Regions from separate parts of the Halomonas sp. CnH100-B genome, predicted to be linked through region 2. Evidence: predicted binding sites of a transcription regulator. Region 2 holds the regulator's gene; each other region holds the start of a gene.

What was found. Region 2 encodes sigma-54, which starts transcription at its own class of promoters, with help from an activator protein. Its sites were predicted from a motif close to TGGCACNNNNNTTGCTNT; they were not measured.
Region 1: the regulator sigma-54 is predicted to act here: its motif matches at 5,636-5,653, upstream of NH398_RS05165 (CmpA/NrtA family ABC transporter substrate-binding protein).
Region 3: the regulator sigma-54 is predicted to act here: its motif matches at 5,189-5,206, upstream of NH398_RS04355 (nitrate reductase).

What each region holds. Positions count from the first base shown of each region.
Region 1 is NZ_JAMXRX010000002.1:340,949-349,096, reverse strand. It holds gene NH398_RS05185 (efflux RND transporter permease subunit) at 1-523, opposite strand, end outside; gene NH398_RS05180 (efflux RND transporter periplasmic adaptor subunit) at 523-1,788, opposite strand; gene NH398_RS05175 (TolC family outer membrane protein) at 1,854-3,335, opposite strand; gene NH398_RS05170 (sigma 54-interacting transcriptional regulator) at 3,485-5,443, opposite strand; gene NH398_RS05165 (CmpA/NrtA family ABC transporter substrate-binding protein) at 5,736-7,160, shown strand; gene ntrB (nitrate ABC transporter permease) at 7,163-8,020, shown strand; gene NH398_RS05155 (ABC transporter ATP-binding protein) at 8,031-8,148, shown strand, end outside.
Region 2 is NZ_JAMXRX010000001.1:272,494-280,641, forward strand. It holds gene tldD (metalloprotease TldD) at 1-293, shown strand, start outside; gene yjgA (ribosome biogenesis factor YjgA) at 302-823, opposite strand; gene pmbA (metalloprotease PmbA) at 919-2,259, shown strand; gene NH398_RS01125 (HPr family phosphocarrier protein) at 2,278-2,547, opposite strand; gene rapZ (RNase adapter RapZ) at 2,589-3,509, opposite strand; gene ptsN (PTS IIA-like nitrogen regulatory protein PtsN) at 3,567-4,034, opposite strand; gene raiA (ribosome-associated translation inhibitor RaiA) at 4,039-4,347, opposite strand; gene NH398_RS01145 (RNA polymerase factor sigma-54) at 4,445-5,860, opposite strand; gene lptB (LPS export ABC transporter ATP-binding protein) at 5,966-6,724, opposite strand; gene lptA (lipopolysaccharide transport periplasmic protein LptA) at 6,736-7,230, opposite strand; gene lptC (LPS export ABC transporter periplasmic protein LptC) at 7,227-7,811, opposite strand; gene NH398_RS01165 (HAD hydrolase family protein) at 7,811-8,148, opposite strand, start outside.
Region 3 is NZ_JAMXRX010000002.1:174,320-182,467, reverse strand. It holds gene NH398_RS04375 (response regulator transcription factor) at 1-58, shown strand, start outside; gene arfA (alternative ribosome rescue factor ArfA) at 162-344, opposite strand; gene dkgB (2,5-didehydrogluconate reductase DkgB) at 465-1,289, opposite strand; gene cobA (uroporphyrinogen-III C-methyltransferase) at 1,400-2,296, opposite strand; gene NH398_RS04355 (nitrate reductase) at 2,256-4,979, opposite strand; gene NH398_RS04350 (FAD-dependent oxidoreductase) at 5,617-6,936, shown strand; gene nirB (nitrite reductase large subunit NirB) at 6,954-8,148, shown strand, end outside.

The sequences.
Region 1 (8,148 bases), on a different contig from region 2:
CCACCCCAGGCACTTGGCGCAGCTCATCGAGAATATTGAGCGTAGCGTAGTTCTGCATATAGATCTTGTCATAATCACCGCTCTGGGAGGTCAAGGCCACCAGCATCAGGATCGAGTCTGACCGCAGCTCGACGGTCACTCCCTGAGACTGGACGGCCTCGGGCAGCTGCGATAGTGCCCCCTGAACACGGTTATTGACGTTGATCGTATTGATGTCGCCATCCGTGCCGATGTTGAACGCCACGCTCAGGCTCATGGTGCCATTATCGGCGCTGTTGGAGGTCATGTAGAGCATGTCCTCGACGCCGTTAATCGCCTCGGCCAGCGGCGCAGCGACCGTCTGTGCCACGGTTTCGGCATCCGCCCCTGGGAACTGGGCCTGAACCGATACCGTGGGCGGCACCACGCTAGGGTACTGCTCGATCGGCAGCACTCGCATGGCCATCACACCTACCAGCGTGACGATAATTGCCAGTACCGTGGCAAAAATCGGGCGGCTGATAAAGAAGTTAGAGAAATTCATTATTGCGCGCCCTCTTCCCCTTCAGCAGCGGGTTGTGCGCCGTCGGCTTGTTGCATCGCGTCGGCGGCTTCCGCTTCTTCCTGGGCTTCTTCTTGCTCGGTCTCTTCCACGAGGTCAGCAGCGTCGCCACTAAACGACTGAGGGTCGATCACGACGCCCGCCTCCAAGCCAGCCGGATCGCCGACGACAACGCGGTCACCTGGCTCCAAGCCATCGCGGATGATTTGCCAGGGGCCTGCGACTTCGCCTAACTGAACGGTGCGTTCGCGAGCTTTGTTCTCGTCATCCAGCACGTAGACCAGCGGGCCCATCAGACCTTGGGTCACGGCAATTTCCGGCACGGCCAGTACGTCGAAGCGTTTCAAACCTTCGATGCGCACGCGTACGAATTGGCCGGGCAGTACCGCGCCATCGGGATTGGCAAAGGTCGCCGAGGCCTGCACGGTGCTGGTGCCGGTATCCACGCGGGAGCCGAGGAAGTCCAAACGACCTTCCAGCTCGCTGCCTTCACTACCATCCAGCCCAGGCACCTGTAGGCGAGCGGTGATTTGGGAAGCATCACCGTCGTTGCCAAGCTGACGACGCAGCTCGAAGGCATCCCGCTGGGGCAGTTGGAAGCGCACTTCCAGCGGATCCAGCGGCGTGATCGTGGCGAGCTCGGTGCCCGAATTCACCAGGTTACCGACGTTGATCTGGCTCAAGCTGATCATGCCGGACACCGGTGCCGTCACGTTGGAGTAGCCTAAATCCAGATTGGCGCTGGTCAGCGCCGCTTCCGCCTGGGCCACGTTGGCTTGCGCCACGCGCTGCTCGGCAAGCGCTTGGTCGTACTGCTGGCGGCTAACGGAGTTTTGGCTCAGCAACTGCTCGAAACGCTGAGCATCCCGCTGGGCACGTGCCAGCTCGGCGCGAGCGCTTTGCAGGTCGGCTTCACGCTGGTTGACGGTCGCCTGATAAAGGTCAGGCTCGATGGTATAAAGCCGGTCGCCCTGCTCCACCATTTGGCCCGGCTCGAAGTGGCGCTCTTCCAGAAACCCGCTCACCCGCGCCACCAGCGTCACTTCGCTGTCGCTGCGTAGCAGCGAGGGGTAGGATTTATCCAGCGGTATGTCTTGACGCGCTATCTCAGCGACTTCCACCGGGTGGGGCGGCGCTTCCTGCTGGCTTTGCTGCTCTTGTGGCTGCTCCTGACCACATGCCGTGAGCGCTAACGCGGCGATCAGCGTCACTAGACTCGCTCTACCTGAGTGAATCACTCTTTTCATGCGTCGATTTCCCATTCATTTTTCTAAACATTGACCGATCGCCACGGGGGCATGCACAACGAAGATTAGGCGCCTGGGGTGGGCGGCGCGCCAATGTCCATCGCGCGCTGGTACGCGTCGGGCTCGTTGCTTTCCGGTAGGGTGAAGTTGACGTCATCGCCGGTGAGCCATGCGTTCACTTCTTCGATGGCGTCCACGTCGAGCAGTCCCGCCTGCTGGCGCAGCGACAACAGATTCACGACGTAGTCGTAACGCGCTTCAGCGTAGTTGGCGATGGCGTTATAGAGATTCTGCTCGGCATTCAGCACGTCGACGATGTTACGCGTGCCCACTTCATAACCTGCGCGCGTCGCTTCCAGAGCGCTGCGGTTGGACACGATGGCCTGCTGGCGCGCTTCGACCGTTTCGACGTTGTTGCTGACCTGGGTGTAGAGCGAGCGAACCTGCTGAATCGTGGTGCGGCGCTGAGACTCGAAGTCGTACTGACTGCTCTCTAACTGGAACGTGCCCTGACGAATGCTGGCGCTGGTACTGCCGCCGGTGTAAATCGGCACGTTCGCTGACACACCGACCTGAGCGGACGTGTCGTAACCGCTGACCAGCTCGCTATCGCTGTCGGCGTACTGGTAGTTGGCAAACGCTTGCACGGTGGGCAAGCGACCCGCGCGGGCCAGCTCTACCCCCACACGGGAGACTTCGATACCCGCCTGCTGGGCAAGTACCTGCGGGTTGCGCTCCAGAGACTGCTCGACCCAGTAGTCACGGTCGGTGGGCGTCGGCAGCGCGATGGGCATGCTGTCGCCCAGGGCTTCGATGCTGGCATAACGCTGCCCCGTGAGCTGCTCTAATACTTCAAACGCCACTTGCAGGTTGCTCTCGGCGGCAATTCGATCGGCGCGAGATTGATCGAAGCTCGCCCGCGCTTCCTCTACCTCGGTAATCGCGATCAGGCCGACTTCGAACTGCTCGCGGGCCTGCTCGAGCTGGCGACCAATGGCACGCTCTTGGGCCAAGCGCGCTTCTAACACTTCGTGGGCGCGTAAAATATCGAAGTAGGCACTTGCCACATCGATCAGCAGTTGCTGCTCGGTGGCGGCCAGCAGATACACCTGCTGATCAATCTGACGCTCTGCCTGGTTGACTTCCTGGCGCGTGACCGCGTTGAACAGCGCCTGGGTGGCTTCTAGCGTCAAGGAGACAGTGTTATAGCTATCGTCACTGACGCCGACGCCAGCGCTGGAACCCGCTCCAGCACCGGTGCCAGTGCCTGCACTGCGGGCAGAGCCCTGGCTCTCGAATTGCTCGTTATGCGTAGCGCTACCGGAGGCATTCACCTGCGGCAACAGTCCGCCACGTGCAACGTCTCGTGCCGCCTCGACGCTGGAAAACTCAGACCGTGCAGAGGCCAGGGCAGCGTTGTTATTCAGCGCATCACGGGTAATGGTCACCAAGTCGGCCGCTTGGGCAGGCAGGATGAACGAAGACGTGAGCACTGCTAACAACAGGGGGCGAAAGGGGGCATTGACTGCCCAGTGTGCTAGTCGCATGGGATTGCCTCTAGGTGTCAACGTAAGACGGCGCGGCAGAGCGCCATTCTGAAAGAGTGGCATTATAGTTACATTCATGTATGTATGCTAGACTTGAACTTGCCTGATTTGTGTGTACAACACTGATGTCAAGCGGATCCTTCCTTACCTTAGTCCAAAGCATCGTTGGTGGGCGCACTTTTGCGACCACGCTGGCGATATTGCCGCGGATCGACGCCCCATTTCTGTAGACGTGAGGCCAGCGTCGTCGGCTTCATCCCTAACAGTTCCGCCGCCCCTCCCGCTCCAGACACTTTGCCCTTTGCCGCTTTCAACGCTTTTAGCGCATTGCAGCGCTGCTGGTGACATAGCGCTTGCTCGGTGAGCGGGTGTTCAGGTAGCGCGCTATGATCTTGCGCCGGTATGTTGAACGTCGTATGACGGGATAGCGGCTCTGCCAGTAGCAAATCATCAAAAGAGAGCCGCTGATCCTGGGTCACGATCACCTGACGTTCGATCACGTTCTCCAATTCACGAATATTGCCCGGCCATGGGTAACGAGCGAGGACCTCTAGCTGAGCTGGCGGTATTCGCACGCCCGGCTTATTGAATTTCAGGCAGGCGCGATGCAAGAAGTGGCGCGCCAGCAGCGGGACGTCTTCGATACGTTTTCGTAACGGGACGGAATCGATGGGAAAAACGTTCAAACGGAAGTAGAGATCCTCGCGAAACTGACCGGCATCGATCATCTCTTTTAGCTCGCGGTTGGTCGCCGCAATCACCCGCACGTCCACTTCGCGGGTGCGGTTATCCCCCACCCGCTCGAACTGCTGGTCCTGTAGCACGCGCAGCAGCTTGCTTTGTAGCTCCAGCGGGATCTCCCCCACTTCATCCAGAAACAGCGTGCCGCCGTGGGCCAGCTCAAAGCGCCCTGGCCGGTCCTGCACCGCACCGGTAAACGCGCCTTTTACATGGCCAAAAAACTCACTCTCGAAGAGGTCACGAGGAATCGCGGCACAGTTCACACGGATCAGCGGCCGGTCGCTGCGGCTACTGCCCGCATGAATCGCCCGGGCAATCAGCTCTTTGCCCGTGCCCGATTCACCGCTAATCAGCACGTTCGCGCTGGTGGGGGCTACCATGGCGATCTGCTGCACCAGCTTGGCGACCGCTGGGCTGTTGCCGACGATATTACGATGATTCACCTCGGCTTTAATCTCTTCTTGCAGGTACTGGTTCTCCAGCTCCAATCGGCGCTTGAGCGACTCCACCTCTTCCAGTGCATCGCGCAGCTGCTGCTCGGCCCGTTTACGTTCGCGAATATCGCGAAACAGCACGACGGCCCCCACTAGTCGGCCCATTTCAAAGATCGGTGTGCTGGTGTACTCCACGGGAATCGCCTCGCCGTTTTTATGCCAGAACACCTCGTCATCCACATGGTGCACTTGGCCATCGCTAAACGAGGCATGGATGGGGCACTGCTGTACCGGAAAGTGGCTGCCATCGGCGTGGGTGTGGTGAAACATTAAGTGCGCATCGTGGCCCACCATATCTTCCGTGCTCCAGCCGAGAATGCGTTCGGCAGCCGGGTTGACGAACGTGGTTTTCCCCTCCGCATCCAGGCCATAAATGCCTTCCCCGGCGGCGCTGAGAATCAGCTGGTTCTGCTTTTCGATACGCTCGAACACCTGCTCGACCCGCTGCCAACCCACCTCCCCCTGGCGGTGCTGGCGGCTGAGCTCAGCCTTGGCGCGGCGCTGCTCGGCTTTATTGCGATCAATCACCGTCAGCAATAGCTGTGAGGAGTCGTGTAAGCGCTGCCCATAGACCTCGACACGGCGAGGCTGGCGGACGCTATCCAACAGCACTAAATCATCCGACCAGCCTTGGCCGGTCGTCAGCACCTCATCGGTAAAGCTGACCCATAGCGGCAATGAAGCGCTTAGACGGTGGCTAAAAGGAGTAGCGAGCGGCTGCTCGTGATGAATCAACAGCAGTTGACACGCTGCGGTATTGGCATCAATTAAGCGGTCGCTCAGTGGGTCAATAATCACCATGGCCAACGGCGTGTGGTGAGCCATCAGCGTTAAGGACGGGTGAGCGTCATCTTTCAGGGTGGCAGCGTGCATCGCAGGCTCCTCATTTGCCAGCAGGATGTCGCTTACTCCATACAAACAACGGGCCAATCACGAACTTTCGTTATTTAAACAACGAAATATCGTTATCAACGAAATATCGTGAGTTTTTGCTACTCGAAAAATGCCGCCATGAAAAATATTAAATATTTGATTTTATTGTATTAAATCCAAAATAAGACGTTATGGCACGTAAGTCGCTATCTACTAAGTAGCGCCGCAGGGACACGTTTCGCACCAAGACGGCGCAGCTTAAAGCCCTTTTGCTCCTGTGAGGTGAACGTCCATGAAAGAGAACAACGACCACAGCAGTCTTGGCAACCCGTTTGATCATCGCCAATCACTGATTCACGGACGGCAGTGCGATTGTCATCAGTGCCACTCTTCCCAACCCAGTATTATTACATCCTCTACTCAGCCAACCGCGAAAACAGCGGCGCCCACGCCGAATAGTGCCGATGATGTGATGGATCGCATGGTCGAAAGCGCTTTGGTGCGCGGTATGTTTGGCCATAGCGATATGCACCGCCGCCAGTTTATGAAGCTGGTAGGTGGCGGCACGGCCGCCGCAGCTCTGGCGAGCCTGTTCCCCCTAGATTCGATTAAAGCCGCGGTGAAAGAGAGTTTAGGGCCGCTTGAGAAAACCCAGCTTAATGTCGGCTTCGTTCCCATCACCTGCGCCACGCCCATTATCATGGCCCACCCTATGGGCTTTTATGAGCGCTACGGCCTGGATGTCTCGGTGATTAAAACCGCTGGCTGGGCGGTAGCGCGGGACAAGTCCCTCAACCGCGAATACGACGCGGCGCACATGCTAACGCCCATGCCGCTGGCGATGACCCTCGGTGCAGGCTCTACCCCAGAGCCGTTCATTATGCCCGCCGTAGAAAACATCAACGGCCAGGCGATTGTGCTACATAACGACCACCTGGATAAGCGCGACCCGCAGCAGTGGAAAGGCTTCACTTTTGGCGTACCGTTCGAGTACTCCATGCACAACTTCCTACTGCGCTACTACGTGGCCGAGCACGGCTTAGACCCGGATCAAGATATTCAAATCCGCGTAATTCCGCCGCCCGAAATGGTCGCCAACCTGCGGGCAGGCAACATCGACGGCTTCTTATCCCCCGACCCCTTCAACCAGCGCGCGGTGTTTGAACGCATCGGCTTTATTCACCTGCTGACCAAAGAGATTTGGGACGGCCACCCCTGCTGCGCCTTTGCCACCAGCGCCCGCTTCGCCCGCGAAAACCCGAACACCTATGGCGCACTGCTGCGGGCGATTATCGATGCTACCCAGTACTCTTCAGACCCCGCTAACCGCTCAGAAATTGCCGAAGCCATTGCCCCGACGAACTACCTGAACCAGCCGGTCACGGTGATTGAACAGGTACTCACCGGGCGATTTGCCGACGGTTTAGGCGGCGTGCAGAACGTGCCGGACCGCATCGATTTCGACCCCTTCCCCTGGCACTCCATGGCGGTGTGGATCCTGACGCAAATGAAGCGCTGGGGCTATATCGAAGGCGACGTGGATTATCAGCAGATTGCCCGGGATGTGTACCTGGCCACCGATGCCCAGACCGTGATGCGCGAGCTGGGGTACGAAGCGCCCGAAGAGACCGCCCGCAACTATCAAATCATGGGTAAAACCTTTGATTACACCCAGCCTGAAGCGTATGTCGACAGCTTCGCGATTCGGAGGAGCTAACCATGGATCGCACCACCACCGAATGGAAATTAAGCTTGAACGCCCGCGCCACGATTCTCGCCATTATGCTGCTCGTGGTAGGCCTGGGCGTCTGGGAAGGGTTGAATCAATCGCCCTTGATGGGCGGCGGCGAGGCGCTAAGCGAGTACGAACAGCTGCTGGCCGGGGCCGATGAGAGCGCCAAAGTACCGCCGCCCTCGGAAATCGCCGTGAAAGCGTGGCAGGAGCTTTCTAACCCTTTTTACGATGCAGGCCCCAACGACAAAGGCATTGGCATTCAGTTGGGCTACTCGCTCTACCGCGTGCTCAGCGGCTACCTGCTGGCCGCGCTGGTGGCGATTCCGATTGGTTTCTTAATTGGCATGTCGCCCCTGGCGTACAAAGCGCTCAACCCGTTTATTCAAGTGCTGCGGCCTATCTCGCCGCTGGCCTGGATGCCGCTGGCGCTGTTCATCATTCGCGACTCTGAAGCCTCCGCCATCTTCGTGATCTTTATCTGCTCGATTTGGCCAATGCTGCTTAACACTGCCTTTGGCGTGGCGGGTGTGCGCAACGACTGGGTGAACGTGGCCCGCACCCACGAGCTGTCGTCGCTGCAAACGGCCTTCAAGGTGATTCTACCTGCGGCCGCACCCACCATTCTGACCGGCATGCGGATCTCCATCGGCATTGCCTGGCTGGTCATCGTGGCTGCCGAGATGCTGGTGGGCGGCACCGGCATTGGCTACTACGTCTGGAATGAGTGGAACAACCTCGACCTGACCAGCGTGATCTTCTCCATCCTGATGATCGGCGTGGTGGGCATGCTGCTGGATATGTCGCTTGCCTATCTTGCCCGCTTTGTCACTTACGCCGAATAAGGAGCCGACCATGAGTCATGCTTTTGTAGAGGTACAGAAAGCTGCCAAGCGCTTCCCCGGCGCCACTAAAGAGGCAAAACCGCTAACGGTGTTTGAGAACATTAGTTTTCAGCTCAAGAAGGGCGAGT
Region 2 (8,148 bases):
ACGCGGTGAGCTTCGGTGGCGGCCAGGTGGATATCACGTCGGGCAAGTTCGTCTTTTCGGCCAGCGAAGCTTACATGATCGAAGATGGCAAGATCACCGCACCGGTGAAGGGCGCGACGCTGATCGGCAACGGGCCTGAGGCCATGGGGCGGGTGTCGATGATCGGCCATGACATGGCGATGGACACCGGGATTGGCGTGTGCGGTAAAGAGGGGCAGGGCGTGCCGGTCGGTGTGGGTCAGCCCACCCTGAAACTGGATGAACTGACTGTCGGCGGCACGCAGTCTTCTTGAGCGGCCTGTTAAAGCGCTAGTGTCTCGCGCAGGTGCTTGAACAGCTTGCGCGAGCTGGTGGGCGGCTTGCCCTGCTCGCGCTCTTTGCGGGCGTTGCGCACGAGTTGGCGCAGCGCTTGTCGGTCCGCATTGGGGTAATCGGCCATGAACAGATCGACGGCGTCATCGCCCTCGTCGACCATTCGATCCCGCCACTTCTCGAGGCGATGAAACGCATGGTCGCGCTGCTCTTTTTCCTGCTCGATGGCATCGAACACGCCCTGGATGGCCGTTAGATCCTCTTTGCGGATGAGCTTGCCAACGTACTGCATATGACGGCGGCGGCCCTCATGCGAGCGGATGCGGGCGGTTTCATCGATGGCACGCAGCATGTCGTCCGACAGGGGGAAGCGGGCGCGTTCGGCAGGGTTCATGGCAATCAGCGTTTCGCCTAGCGCCTGCAAAGCATGCATCTCACGCTTTAGCTGCGATTTACTGGGACGCTCTTCCTGTTCGTCGATGTCGATTGGCTCGGGGCGTTGCTTGGGCATATAAGAACTCACTGATTAGATTCGTTTGCAGCATTATATCAGGCTGAGACCACAACATTGATTCGCCAACGCGATTCAGGCGAAAAGGAGGCCAAATGGCACAGGCATTTGATGCATCGGCGCAGCAGGCACTGCTGACACAGCGCGCTGAGGAAGCGCTTGCCCTCGCAAAGCAGCTAGGAGCAGATGCCGCTGAAGTGGGCGCCAGCGTTGACCAGGGCATGGGTGTCAGCGTTCGTTTGGGCGAGGTGGAAACCGTTGAACTATCTCGGGATCAAGGCATTGCGGTGACGCTTTACGTGGGCAAACGGAAGGGAAGTGCGTCTTCTACCGATGCCAGCAGCGCCTCGATTCGTGCCACGGTAGAAAAGGCGCTGGCGATTGCCCGCTATACGGGCGAAGACCCCGCCGCCGGTCTGGCAGAGGCAGCGTTAATGGCCACCGATCTCCCCGATCTAAAAGTGCATCACCCTTGGGCGCTCTCGACGGAGGAGGCCATCGATTTGGCGCTGCGCTGTGAGCAGGCAGGTCGCCGCGTCGAGGGGATCCATCAGTCGGAAGGGGCATCGCTTTCAAGTGGCGAGGGCGTGCGCGTTTATGCCAATAGCCACGGCTTTCTGGGGACTCAGAAAGGCAGCAATCACTCGCTCTCCTGCATGCTGATCGCTCAGGATGACCAAGGCATGCAGCGTGATTATGACTATACGGCGGCACGGAATCCGCTCCATTTACGCCAGCCCGAAGACGTGGGGCAAGAGGCCGCAGCGCGTACGCTACGGCGACTGGGCGCGCGTCGACCGCCGACCGGTACCTTTCCGGTGCTGTTCGACCCGACGCTGGCCAGCGGCCTGATCGGTCATCTTATGGGTGCTTTGGCAGGCGGAGCGCTTTACCGCGAAGCCTCCTTTCTATGCGACCGCCTGGGGACACCGCTTTTTCCCGAGTGGTTTGGATTGGAAGAGCGACCCATGGAAGTGGGGGCGACGGCGAGTTCGCCATTCGATGCCGAGGGGGTGCAAACCCGCAATAATCGTTTCATCGATCAGGGGCAGGTCGCCAGCTACATGCTCTCTGCCTACAGCGCACGGCGTTTAGGCATGCACTCGACAGGCAATGCAGGCGGCGCACGTAACCTACGCTTGCTGGCTCCTTTGACACCGCGTGCCGAGCTCTTGAAACAGATGGGGCGCGGTATCTGGGTCACCGAACTCATGGGCCAGGGGGTGAATGGGGTGACCGGTGATTACTCGCGAGGCGCGGCGGGTTTTTGGATCGAAAACGGTGAGGTTCAGTACCCAATCGAGGAGTTCACGATCGCCGGTAACCTGAACAAGATGTTTGCAGGACTAAGCGCTGTGGGCGATGACACGGATACCCGTGGCAGCATTCACACGGGCAGTTGGCTTGTGGATGCGATGACCGTCGCTGGCAGCTAATCGTTGACGCGGAGTCGGTTACTGGTCTTCGTCAAACCGCGCGTCGAACAGCGCTTCGATGGCATCGAGCGCTTGTTCGGCGTCTTCCCCTTCCGCAGCTACAGTGAGCTCGGTGCCGCAGGGCGCCGCGAGCATCAGCAGCGACATGATATTAGCGGCATCGGCTTTTTGCTGCTGCTTGTATACGTGGATGCTGGCAGAAAACTGCTGGCCACACTGAACCAATTTGGTGGCCGCGCGGGCATGGAGGCCGCGCTGGTTGGTAAGGGTTAACGTTCTTTCGGGCACTCTGGTTCCTTTTTGCCGAGTGGGTCTTTGAATAAAAAGGCTTAGGGCGTACGGGTGGTCGCGGTGGTGGGGCTTGGCGCCACGGGCTCTTCGCTCAGCGTGTACTGCAGCCCCAGTTCGCGATGTCTCAACTGCACTTCTCCGGTCTGCTTAACGAGCCGCTGGGCGAGCTGCTCCACCATGTAGACGGAGCGGTGCTGGCCGCCCGTGCAGCCGATAGCTACGGTCATGTAGCTACGTTGGCTGTTTTGGTAGGCCGGTAACCACTTCTCCAGCCAAGCCTGAATATCGCTGGCCATGGCTTCCACTACCGGGTAACCGCTCAAGAAAGCGACGATATTGGCATCGCGGCCAGTATATTGCCGAAGGGTAGGGTCCCAGTATGGGTTGGGCAGACAGCGTACGTCGAAGACCAAATCCGCATCCAGCGGAACGCCGCGTTTATAGCCGAAGGACTCAAAGGTGAGCGTGAGCTGATGCTGGCGCTGGTGGGCCACTTGATCGGTAATGCGGCGGCGCAAATCGTGCACGGAGAGCCGAGACGTATCGATCAATAAATCGGCGAGATCGCGTATTTCATGTAGCGTTTCCTCCTCTTTGTTGATCGCCTCTTCCAGCGTCATTTCGCTGTCGCGAGTGAGGGGGTGGCGACGACGAGTGGCGGAGTAGCGCTCCAGCAGAATGCGTGCGTCCGTGGTTAGATAGATCACCTGAAAACGAATGTCTCGCTGGCGTAGCTCTTCCAACAGCGCTGGCAGACGCTCCAGCGCGATGGGGAGGTTGCGCGCATCGATGCTAACGGCAATACGAGTGCGTTCTCCTTGAGCGCGCAGCTCATCGATCAGCGAGCCCAGCAGCATGGCAGGTAAGTTATCGATCGCATAATAGCCAAGATCCTCCAGCGCTTGTAAGGCGATAGATTTACCGGACCCCGAACGGCCGCTAATGATCACCAGTTGCATAGCGTCTCTCTTGGCGTATGAGCGTAGGAAATAAACAGTGATGGACGTGTGAGTATCTTACGCGGCCTGTTCGCGTATCTTGGCCGTCATCAGGGTCAATAGCTCTTTTTGACTGCTGGCTTTGCGTAACTGTTGACGGGTATTCGCATCGTTCATGATCGTCGCGACTTGCCCAAGCAGAGCGAGATGCGTGTCGTCCGCCTCTTCGGGTACGAGCAACACGAACACTAGATCGACGGGGTCGCCATCGATGGCATCGAAATCGACCGGCTCGGCAAGTTTCAAAAAGCCAGCGATGGGCGAGCTACAGTGCGGGCTACGTGCGTGGGGGATGGCAACGCCGTTGCCAATTCCCGTGCTGCCGAGACGCTCGCGTCCAATCAGGCGGCTAAACACTTCTTGGCTATCGAGGCTGGGTGTGTTTTGGGCGATGAAGGTGCTGAAAAACTCCAGCACCCGTTTTTTGCTGCCCCCGGGCACGTCGTAGAGCACGCGCTCCGGGGGGAGGATGGTTTCCAACGTCATTGAGTTAACGCACGCCTGCGCCCTGGGCGCGAGCTTGTGCTTTTTCCTTGTGTTTAACGAGTTGACGATCGATTTTGTCTGCGAGCGCATCGATAGCGGCATACATATCGTTATCGAGGGCTTCGGCATGAAGGTCGGCACCGGCGGCATGCAGCGTACAGGCTGCCTGCTGGCGTTCTTTCTCGACAGATAAGGTCACTTGCACCGTGGTGATGTTGTCATAGTGGCGTTCGACGCGTTCCAGCTTTTCGTTAACGTAGTCACGCAAGGCGTCAGTCAGTTCAACGTGATGACCAGTGATGTTTACTTGCATTGACGTGCTCCTTATCCATCGGGCTGTACTTCGATTGTAACCCTTTTTGCGCTATTGCAAAGCCCCTGCGTCGAGTTTGTCATGCCCTACCGTTTAACTAGCGTAAACGGCGGCGCTCACTGGACGAGGGAATACCCATTGACTCGCGATATTTCGCTACCGTACGCCGGGCAACGCTGATGCCTCCCTCCTCAAGGAGGGTCACCAGGCGACTATCGGAGAGCGGTTTACCCGACGGCTCCTCTTGTATCAGTTTTTTGATCCGTGCACGAATGGCGGTGCTGGAGTGGCTATCGCCGCCATCGTGGCTGCTGACTTGGCTCGAGAAGAAGTACTTCAACTCGAACACGCCTCGTGGCGTATGTATGAATTTCTGCGTCGTCACACGGGAGATCGTGGACTCGTGCATCTCCACGGCCTCGGCGATGTCGGCCAGGATCAGCGGTTTCATGGCCTCTTCGCCGTGCTCTAGAAAGCCGATCTGGCGGGCGATGATTTCACGACCTACTCGCAGAAGCGTGTCATTACGGCTGGAAAGGCTTTTGATCAGCCAGCGAGCTTCTTGGAGGTGCTCTTTCAAGAACTGGTTGTCTTGGCTCTTGTCGGCACGTTTGATCAAACTGGCGTAATCGGGCTGGATACGCAGGCGCGGCAGCGCCTCCGGGTTGAGCTCTAAGTGCCAGCCCTCGTTGTCATGGCGCACGACCAAATCGGGCGTGATATAGCTGTCGTCGGTCACGCCGTAGGCGCTGCCTGGGCGTGGGTCAAGGCTGCGAATTAAACGGATGACGTCGTCCAACTGCTCGTCATCCAGGCTCAGGCGGCGCTTGAGTAGCCGTAAATCGTCTTTGCCCAAGGCTTCGAGAAACTGACGCACCAAGCGTTTTGCGGGCATCAATAGCGGGGTGTCTTCAGGCAGCGCGGCCAGCTGAAGCATCAGGCACTCGCGCAGGTCGCGGGCAAACACGCCGGTGGGCTCGAACTGTTGTAAGCGCAACAGGGTGTTTTCTACTTCACGCTGGCTCAGGCTGTCGTGGCCTTGCGCCTTGAGGCCTTCGCGGATGTCGTTGAGCGGTTGAGTGAGATAGCCGTTGGCATCCAGTGCATCGATCAGGCTTTCGGCAATGGCATAGTCGCGGGGAGAGAAGTCGGTCATGGCCAATTGCCATAACAGATGGCCATGAAGGCTTTGGCCTGCGGCTTGGCGCTCGAAGTCGGGTCCTTCGCTGCTACCGCCCAAGCTACCCATGTCTTGGTAGGTGTCCGACCAGTCGCTGTCTACGGAGAGTTCGTTGGGAATGCTGTCCGACCACTCGGCCTCTTGAGGCTCGCTAACAGCCTGTTCGCCAAACTCATCCTCTTGTTCGAGCATGGGGTTAGCGTCCAGCGCTTGCTGAATTTCTTGACGGAGGTCCAGCGTGGAGAGCTGTAGCAGGGCAATGGCCTGCTGCAGCTGAGGTGTCATGGTCAGCTGTGTGCCGATACGCAATTGGAGAGAAGCTTTCATGACCATCTGAGAACCACTCGTTAATCAGAAAGCTCCACCCTAGAGCGAGTTATGACTCTGTGCAAGTGCAATAAGCATGCCACTAAAAGAAAAGTTTGGTCAGGCCAGAGTTTAGAGGCGGAAGTCTGCGCCTAGATAGACATCACGAACCTTCTGGTTATTGAGGATCTCCTGGGCGTTTCCACTGGCGATGATATGGCCGTCGCCAACGATGTAGGCAATGTCACAAATATCCAGGGTTTCGCGCACGTTATGGTCAGTGATCAAGACGCCGATGTGGCGTTTTTTCAGTGCGCGGATGATGGTTTTGATTTCACCCACTGAAATAGGGTCGACCCCGGCAAACGGCTCGTCGAGCAGAATGAATGCGGGCTCGGTAGCGAGTGAGCGAGCGATCTCCACTCGGCGGCGCTCGCCCCCTGAGAGGCTCATGCCCAGGTTGTCGCGAATGTGGGTAATATGGAAATCTTCGAGCAGTGACTCGAGGCGTGCTTCCCGAGCGCTACGGTCCAGCGCTTTGCGCGTCTCGAGAATCGCCATGATGTTATCGGCCACCGAGAGCTTGCGGAAAATGGAGGCTTCCTGGGGGAGGTAGCCAATCCCGGCCATGGCGCGCTCGTGCATGGGCGCATGGGTCAGGTCGACGTCGTCGATACCGACGCTACCGGCATCGGATTTGACCAGTCCAACGATCATGTAAAACGACGTGGTTTTACCCGCCCCGTTGGGCCCCAGCAGGCCGACGACGCTACCCTGAGCGATTTCCAGGTTGATATCTTTCACGACCCGACGGCGTTTGTAGCTCTTCGCTAGGTGATGGGCGTAGAGCGTTTTGACAGGTGCGGAATCTGCAGAGGTTGATGCTGCCACGTGGCCGCTCCCTATTGTTCGGGCTGAAGAGTCATGCGAATGCGCTGGTTGTCGCTACCGCTCACGTCGGAGCGTGCTTGCACCACTTCCTGGTCGATGAAGTACTCCAAACGCCCCCCTTGGAAACGGTCGCCTTGCTGGGTCAGTTCGGCTTGGTCGATCAGCTCGACACGGCGTTCGGCGACATGGTAAACGATACGACGCGCCCAGCCCTCCATGGGGGTTTCTTGATCTTCGAGCTGATTGCGCAGGTAGGCGCGCTCACCCGTGGCAATGGCGCGTGACAGCTCGCCTGCGTCGTTGCGCTGAATTTCGACGCGTTCGCCGCGCAGTTGCATCTCGCCCTGGCGAATGTCCACGTTGCCTGAGTAAACAGCGGTGCCAGCGCGCTGGTCGAGGTCCAGGCGGTCGGCTTCGACCTCGATGGGGGCTTGGCTTTGTGCCATGGCCGCCGTGGCGAGGGGTAGGGTTAACGTAAAGAGTGCAGTGCGGAGAGAGGCGTTCATCGCGACTCCTCAGGGTTACGAGTGGCAGGCGGGTGGACGCCGCGCACGTTATTGGTCAGGCGGACTTGGCTGTCATCGAGCCAAACGTCCATGCGGGAGGCTTCCATGCGCTGCGGCGGCTGCTGCAACAGCACGGGCGTATCGCTCCAGGCATGGCGCGTCACGCCATCGTAGTTTAATTGCTGCGTGTCGAGCTGCCAGCCCTCTTCGGGAGCCAGTAGCCGGGCAGACCCTCTTAGCGTCAGGGCCTGGGAATCGGTATTCAAGGTGCCGGTGTCTGCCGTGGCCAGCCACTCTCGCTGTTCGCTGTCGAACAGCGTCGCGCGCGGCGACATGACATCGGTCATGGCCGTTTGAGGCGTATGGACCAGTCGAGGCGTGACCAGCGACTGCTGGATAGCGCCTGTCTCGCCAAACAGGGTAATTTCGGCGTTCTCCAACACATGCCCAGGCTCCTGGGCACGGGCCTCCTGATCGATCTCACCCTCTTGCGGGCCGCGCGGGTCCAGCCAGACCAGCAGTCCGCCCAGGGCCACGACCATCGCCGTGATCCACACCCGTTTTCTGACTCTGAGACCCATCACGAGTGCCTGTGAAGATACGTGTCGAGCACGGCATCCCAGTGCCCTTGCGAAGTGAGCAGCGTATCGCAAATTTCACGTACCGCGCCGTGGCCGCCTAGCCGTTCCGTGATCCAATCGGCATGGGTGTGCATGTAATCAGGCGCATTGGGGACCGTGATGCCGACGCCGCAGCGCTTGATGGGAGCGAGGTCAGGCAGGTCATCACCGCAGTAGGCCACCTGCTCGAGGGTGATATCCAGTCGTTGGCAAAGCGCGCGAAGCGTCGTGAGCTTATCTTCGCAGCCTTGGTGAACGTGGCTAATGCCGAGCGCCGCCGCGCGCTGGCTGACCATGG
Region 3 (8,148 bases), on a different contig from region 2:
ATCGGGCTACCGCATGGAAGTGTGCAGCATCTCTACCGTAGAGCAAGCGGCCAATTGACATAAAAAAGCCGACCTTGCGGTCGGCCAAAAGCTGATGAGAGTCTGCAGACTGGCAAATTGCCTGCAGCGATGCCTGGGGAAGGCATCGCCAAAACGCTGGTTCAAGCGGCTTGGCGATGCCCTCTCAGGGCGCTAACACCGATCGAAGACGACCCCTTCTGTGCATGACGCCCTTTGCGAGAGTAGCTGCCTTTGCCTTTCTTAGGCGTTTGCTGCTGCATTTTGAACATGGGCGTACGTAATTGTGCCTTTAGCGCGTTATTGCGAACCTTATGCTGTTTCACACTGTACTCCTGGTTTATTAAGAGACGCTTAATAAGGCGGCGTGTGTTAGCCGCCGCCCTTAGGAACACCCGCTGCGCCAACAGTTCCCGTTGCCGAAGCGGTTTTACGATAGCGTTTTCCTAATGACCTAACGGCTGGTCGTCCCACTGTGGAGCAAAATCGGGATTTGCAATACGCTCATGGCGATCCAGTTCAGCAATCTGCGCCATTTCTGACTCGCTCAGGGTCAGTTTGAAGGCATCGATGTTGCTTTGAATGTTACGCGCCTTAGTGGACGACGGAATGGTCAGGTAGCCCAGTTGATGGATCCACGCCAAGGTCACTTGCGCCGGGTTGGCCCCATGTGCATCCGCAATGCGCTGCAGCGCAGGCTCATCGAGCACTTTGCCAACAGCGAGCGGCATAAAGGCCGTCACTTTGATGCCGAGCTTTTCGCAGTGCTGCACTAAGCGGCGATTTTGCAGGAACGGGTGAACCTCAATCTGGTTCGTAAAGATCTCACCTTCGCCTAAGATATCCACCGCTTCATCGAGCTGTGCAATGGTAAAATTCGACACGCCGATATGGTGCGCTTTGCCCGCCTGCTTCACTTCTTTCAAGGCGGTTAAGTAGTCTGCCATGGGCACCGCATCGTTCGGCGACGGCCAGTGGATAAGCAGCAGGTCTACATAGTCGGTGCCCAGCTTTTCCAGGCTTTCATCGACGCTGGCCTTCAGCGCGGCGGGTTCGAGCTTGTCGAACCACACTTTCGTGGTCAGAAAAATCTCTTCACGGGGAACACCGCTAGAGGCAATCGCTTTGCCAACGCCCGCTTCGTTATCGTAAAACTGAGCGGTATCGATATGGCGGTAACCTGCCTCCAGGGCCGCGTGTATGCTCTTCGTTAACGTATCGCCTTCCAAACGAAAAGTACCAAAACCGGGGTTCGGAGCGTCGTTGTGCATCCCTTCTCTCCTTTGCTTCATTTGATAGCGTGTTAATGAATATGGGGAGAGCACTCTGGGACTTCAACCCTGGCTTTTAACATTTTTTCGTAAAAAAACGACATCCGCCATCAGGCCTGCTGGCAAGGCAGCACTTTTGCGCCCGTCGCAGCTGGGCTATGGGCCACCATACTGACCACACTGCCCACCATGATGAGGCAGGGCGATGGCAGCGGTTGAGCGGCGAGGCGTTCGGGCATATCGGCCAACGTGCCTACCAGGGCCTGCTGCTCGGGCTGGCTGGCGTTGGCCACCAGCATGATAGGCCACGTATCGGGCAGGCCCGCTTGGCGCAGGCCGTGGCAAATGGCGGCCACTTTGGAGAGCCCCATGTAGAACACCAGGGTCTCATCTTGACGCGCCAGCGACGCCCAGTCCGGCATACCGCCTTCCCGGCATAGCTGCGCCGTAATAAAACGTACCTGCTGGGCGTGGCCGCGATCGGTGAGTGGTATCCCCATCCCCGCCGCTGCGGCGGAGGCGGCGGTAATACCCGGCACAATCTCGGCGGGCAGCCCGGCCTCGGCCAGAGCCGCTAGCTCTTCGCCCATGCGCCCAAACACGCCAGGATCGCCGCCCTTCAAGCGCACTACCGATTTGCCTGCCTGGGCCAGGGAGACGATCAGCTCACCAATCTCCGCCTGAGGCATGCTGTGATGGCCGCTGGCTTTACCAACATAGTAGCGCTCGGTGCCCGGAGGAATAAGCCCTAGCGCTTCGTCTCCAACAAGGCGGTCATACACCACTGCGTCTGCCTGCATCAGCAACCGTGCGGCTTTCAGCGTCAGCAGCTCCACATCGCCGCTGCCCGCGCCGACCAAATAGACGGTGCCTGGGTGGCACTCACCGCTTAACGGCAAGCGCAAGCGCGTGGCGGTATCGCGACTAAATGGCGCCCACGCCCGCTGACCCAAGCGCCACAGCGCTTCAGGCCACTTCTGTGTTAGCTGTTTGCTTAGCGCGCGCATGGGGCCGCTCCTCTTCAAGTATCGCTTTTAGTTCGGGTAGGCAGCTGCCGCACTGGGTGCCGCAGGCCAGTCGTGCGCCTAACGCTTCAACGCTGGTATCGCCCGCATGAATCGCTTTCACAATGCTGGCTTGGCCAACCTGGTGGCAGCTGCACACCACCGGTCCGGTATCCACGGCACCATCGTCGCACCCGGCCAGCAGGCGTCTACGGTGCTGTGTCTCCAGGGTAGCGTCCTTGAAGCGCGCTTCAAGCCAGGCAAGCCCGGGCAGTTCGTCGGGTGGTCCCACCATCAACCACCAGCGTAGCCGCCCGTTCACTACGCCCGCTGCGCGCAGCCTACCCGTTGCCGGGTCGTCACACCACAAAGAGACAGGCACGCCGCACCACGCCTCCACCTGCGCCAGCCAATCCTCGACCGGCTGGCTATCCGCTAGCTGCCAACGGATGCAGCTTGCCATCGGAATGCGCGCCCAGTAGTCGCTGCGACACCAGGGCGATGGTGGCGTATCCAATTCGTTGGCTAGCAGCAGCGTCGCCTGCCAAGCAACGGGGAGTTTGCCCACCGCCACCGCCCCTTGCTTGGCTTCCGGCTGCCCGGAGAGCGGGTCGGTATACCCTTGAATCAGTGCACCGCTGCGGCCCTGCTTGGTAAAGCAGTCGGTCCAGTGCATCGGCACGAACACTTCGCCTCGGCGCTGGGCGTTGGAAACCCGCACCCGCCCACGGTACTCCCCGGCGGCAGCGGTCAACGTCGCCAAGCTCTGATCCGTAACGCCTGCCTGAGCCGCATCGTCTGGGTGCAGCTCCATGAACGGTTCGGCGCGGTGGTTCATCAAACGCGGCGAACGGGCGGTACGCGTCATGGTGTGCCACTGATCCCGCACGCGACCGGTATTCAAGCGCAGCGGGTAGTCGTCGCTCAGCGGCTGCGCCGGTGGGCGCGGAGTAATCGGCAGCAGTTTGGCTCGGCCATTCGCCGTAGCAAACCGGCCATCTTCGAACAGCCTTGCCGTGCCGCGAGGAGCCTGCTGAGTCACGGGCCACTGGATCGGTGCGAGCGCATCATAAGCCGCTTGGCCCAGGCCTACCAGCCCTGAGATATCGAACAGCCGCTGGGTCTCGCCGCTATTCTCATAGCCAGAGAGGCGTGCGTGCTCATCGAAAATCTCCCACGGGTGGGTGTAATCGAAGGCTTCCCCCACGCCCAAGCGTTTTGCCACTTCACAGAGTATCCACCAGTCGTGCTTCGCTTCGCCAGGAGGAGGCAGCATCCCCCGCTGGCGGGAAATTCGCCGCTCTGAGTTGGTCACCGTGCCATCTTTCTCCGACCAACCCGACGCGGGCAGCACGATATCCGCAAAGGGCAGCAGGTCAGTATTGGCAACGCACTCCGAGACAATTACCAGCGGGCATTTTGCCAACGCCCGGCGCACTTTCTCCCCGTCCGGCATGCTTACCGCTGGATTGGTCGCCATCACCCACAGGGCGGTAATCTCGCCGCGCTCGATGGCATCAAAGAGTTCTACCGCCTTGTAACCTGGGGCGTCAGGCAGTGCCGGAGTTAAATGCTTTGTAGCCCAGAAGCGGCTAACTAACTCGCGAGCGCCCGGCGTGTGGTAATCCATATGCGCCGCCAGCTGATTGGCCAGCCCGCCCACTTCTCGCCCGCCCATGGCGTTGGGCTGGCCGGTGATCGAAAACGGCCCCGCCCCCGGCAGGCCGATTTTCCCGCCCGCTAGGTGGCAGTTGATGATCGCGTTGCACTTATCGGTACCGCTAGAGGATTGATTCACCCCCTGAGAGTAGAGCGTGACCACGTGGAGCTGGCTGGCAAACCAGTAATAGAAGGTTTCCAGGCGTTCAGGATCCACATCACATTCGCGAGCAACGGCTTCCACGCTGCCTGCACTCTGCTTGGCAGCGCCCAACGCGTCGTCTAACCCCTCGGTGTGGCGTTCTAAGTACACGGCATCCAATCGGTTATGGTCGTCCATCCACGCCAGCAGCCCGTTGAACAGGTACGCATCGCTACCCGGACGAATACCCAGGTAAAGATCGGCCATTTCACAGGTGTCGGTCACGCGGGGGTCGATCACCACGACCCGCATCAACGGGTTGCGCTCTTTGGCTATCTTCAAACGCTGATAGAGCACCGGATGATTCCAGGCAAGGTTAGACCCTACCAGCACTACCAGCTCCGCCTCTTCTAGGTCTTCATAGCTGCAAGGCACCGCATCGGCACCAAAGGCGCGCTTGTAGCCCGCCACGGCAGACGCCATGCAGAGACGCGAGTTGGTATCCAGGTGAGGAGTGCCCAAGAAGCCTTTAAACAGCTTGTTGGCAACGTAATAATCTTCGGTTAATAACTGGCCAGATAAATATGCCGCCACCGACTGCGGGCCATGGGCACTGCGCTGCGCCTGCAAGCGTTCGGCGGTGGTGGTGAGCGCCTGCTCCCAAGAAACCTCTTTGCCGTCCACGCGCGGCTTGAGCAACCTCCCCTGCTCGCCCAAGGTTTCGTGCAGCGCGGTGCCTTTTACGCACAGGCGGCCGTAATTAGCTGGGTGCTCGCGGTCTCCCTCGACGGCGATGAGCTGCTCGTTCTCCAGCGTGGCGGTAACGCCGCAGCCGACGCCGCAGTAGGGGCAGGTGGTTCGGGCGAGCCGATTGGCCTGTGGCATGGCAGTTTCCTCCGGCGTTAAAAAGCAAAAAGCGCCCAAGCCAGCCTCGAAAGAAGCCTGCCTGGACGCCGTTGTCTCAGGGGCACCGCTTACCGGGTGCCGTACTCATCAGTGATTTGCTGCAGTTGGTATTATTCGACGCAATTAGTCGTTGTGATCGTTATGGGCAAAGACCCTGCACTGAGCCGTTGTTGCTTGTTACCAGAATAACTGCAAACCCTGCGCCCACGCTGCGCTAAAACCACTAAAGCATTTAATAAACAATCACTTAAAAACACACTCTGCATTTCTACTACTCGCTAAAGGAATGTTCTTTGTCGAATAAGCGGTTGAAGAGAGTGCATTAACCGCCGCTTAAGCACCAAATTGGGGCAAGCCTAGCTAACCATGAGCGGCCTGCCGCCTCCTCAAAAACGCTTAATACGCTGATTAGGCTGAATTAAACCCACCGACGGCAAAAGCTGGCGGGCTTTTTGCTCACCATAAGATAAGACAGTTCGGCAGCCAACGGCGGTTGCTGTGCGTTATCAACGACGCCAACGGGCAACGACGCCCCTGATACTCCCTTCTTGAAAGGGCTGTGTCAGGGGCGTTTTTTTATTTGCTGAACATTACGTTTCAACCACAGGAGCTACCTATGGAAACCGCTTCCCGGTGCTCACCGAACGAACACCTTGTCATTATCGGTAACGGCATGGCTTGCCACCGACTACTTGAAGCGCTGGTTAAACATTCGCAGCGCCCCCGCCGTATCACAGTGGTGGGTGAGGAGCCGGTACCTGCCTATAACCGCATTTTGCTCTCTCCTTTACTGGCGGGCGAACTGGCGCCTGAGGCGCTCACTCTGCAAGACGCCGCCTGGTACGCCGACAACGACATCACGCTGATGCTTGGCGACCGCGTGACCACCATCGACCGCGAACGCCGCCTGCTTATCACGCACCGGGGAGACACCTTAAGCTATGAACGATTAGTGATAGCCACTGGCTCGCGCCCCACGCTGCCAGCGGTGCCTGGTATCACGCTTGACGGTGTTCATACGTTTCGTGACCTGCGCGATGCCGACGCCTTAGAAGCTATTGCTCAGCAAGGCGTCAACGCCGTGGTGATTGGCGGCGGCTTACTTGGATTGGAAGCCGCTGAAGGGCTGCGCAAACGCGGCGGTAGCGCGCTCACCGTCAGCGTTCTGCAGCGCAGCGGGCGGTTGATGAATCGCCAGCTAGACACCACCGCCGCCCAATTGCTGGAAGCCACGCTGCGCGAGCGCGGTATCACTATTGAAACCGGCGCATCGCTTGCTGCCTTGGAGGATAACGGCCAAGGGCAGGTGCAGTCGGTCACACTGAGCGATGGCCGGAAGCTAGCTGCCGACAGCGTGATTGTGGCGGCGGGTATTACCCCCAATGCGGAACTAGGCCAGCAAAGCGGGCTTATGTTTGACCGCGCCATTGTGGTGGATGGGCACCTCACCACCTCAGACGACCACATTTATGCGCTGGGCGAATGCTGCCAGTTCGAGCAGCACACTTACGGGCTGGTGGAACCCATTTGGCGGCAGGTGGAGGTGCTTGCTGCCGTGCTGTGTGGTGAAACGCCAGCGGCGTATCAAGAAGCCCCCACGGCCACCAAACTCAAGGTCAGCGGTGTCAGCCTGTTTGCCTTTGGCCCCACCGAGGCCGCCGCCAAGCACGAAGAGCTTCGTTACCAAGACCCGGAAACCGGCGACTACTGCCGCCTGCTGCTCCATCAAGGCCGCCTCATCGGCGCGGTGCTGTATGGCGATACCCGCCACGGCCCCTGGTATTTCGAGCAGGCGCTGGCCGCGACCGACTTAACCGCGTGCCGCCACCTGTTGCTGTTTGGCGCAACCGATGCCCAAACAGCGCTCGACAACCATTTCGATAACCCTCTCGACACCCTGTCATCCCCTTTATCTCTCACCCGTGAGGCGGCTTAGCTATGGTGAATCACACAATGTCTACTCCAACCACGTCTTCCAACAAGCAAAAGCTGATCATTGTCGGCAACGGCATGGTCGGCCACCATTTTGCCGAGCAGCTCGTGGAAAGCGGCGCGCTGGCGGGGTTTGAGGTGACGATGTTTGGCGAAGAGCGCCACCGCGCCTATGATCGCGTGCACTTATCCGAGTACTTTAGCGGCCGCGATGCGGAGTCACTGGCGCTGTGCGACGCCGATTACTACCACACCCACGGCATTCAACTACGCAGCGGCGAAGCGGTCACCGCGATTGACCGCGAACAGCAACTGGTGGTGACCGAACAAGGCCACTACGCCTATGACCAGCTCGTGCTGGCCACCGGCTCCTTTCCCTTTGTGCCGCCCATTCCCGGCAACGACAGCGAAGGCTGCTTGGTTTACCGTACGTTGGATGACTTGGATGCCATTCAGGCAGCGGCCAAAAACGCCACCAACGGCGTGGTGGTCGGTGGTGGTCTGCTCGGTTTGGAAGCCGCCAACGCGCTGCGCGGACTGAACCTGGACACCGCCGTGGTGGAGTTCGCCCCGCGCCTGATGCCCATGCAGGTAGATAGCGAAGGCGGCGAGCTGCTGAAAGAGAAAATCGAAGCTCTGGGCGTTCAGGTACTCACCGAGCGGGCCACACAGCGTATTGAACCCGGCGACAACAGCCGCCTGCGGATGGTCTTCCAAGACGACAAAGTGCTGGAAACCGACCTGATCGTCTTTTCCGCCGGTATTCGCCCCCAGGATACGCTCGCCCGGGAGTGCGGCTTGACCATTGGCGAGCGCGGCGGCGTGGTGATCGATGACCAGTGCCGCACCAACGACCCGAATATCCTCGCCATCGGCGAGGTAGCGCTGTGGAATCAGAGTATCTTCGGCCTCGTGGCACCTGGCTACCAAATGGCCAAAACGGCCGTCGCCACGCTGACGGGGGGCGATATTTGTTTTAGCGGCGCCGATATGAGCACCAAACTAAAACTGCTGGGCGTGGATGTCGGCTCAATTGGCGATGCCCACGGCAACCAACACCCTGGCGCCCGGATGTTCCGCTACCTCGACCCGCTCACCCAGGTCTACCGCAAACTGGTCGTCACCAGCGACGGTAAGAAGCTGCTGGGGGCCATGCTGTTGGGCGATAACAGTGTGTATGACACGCTGTTGCAGTACTACGCCAACGGCATCGAGC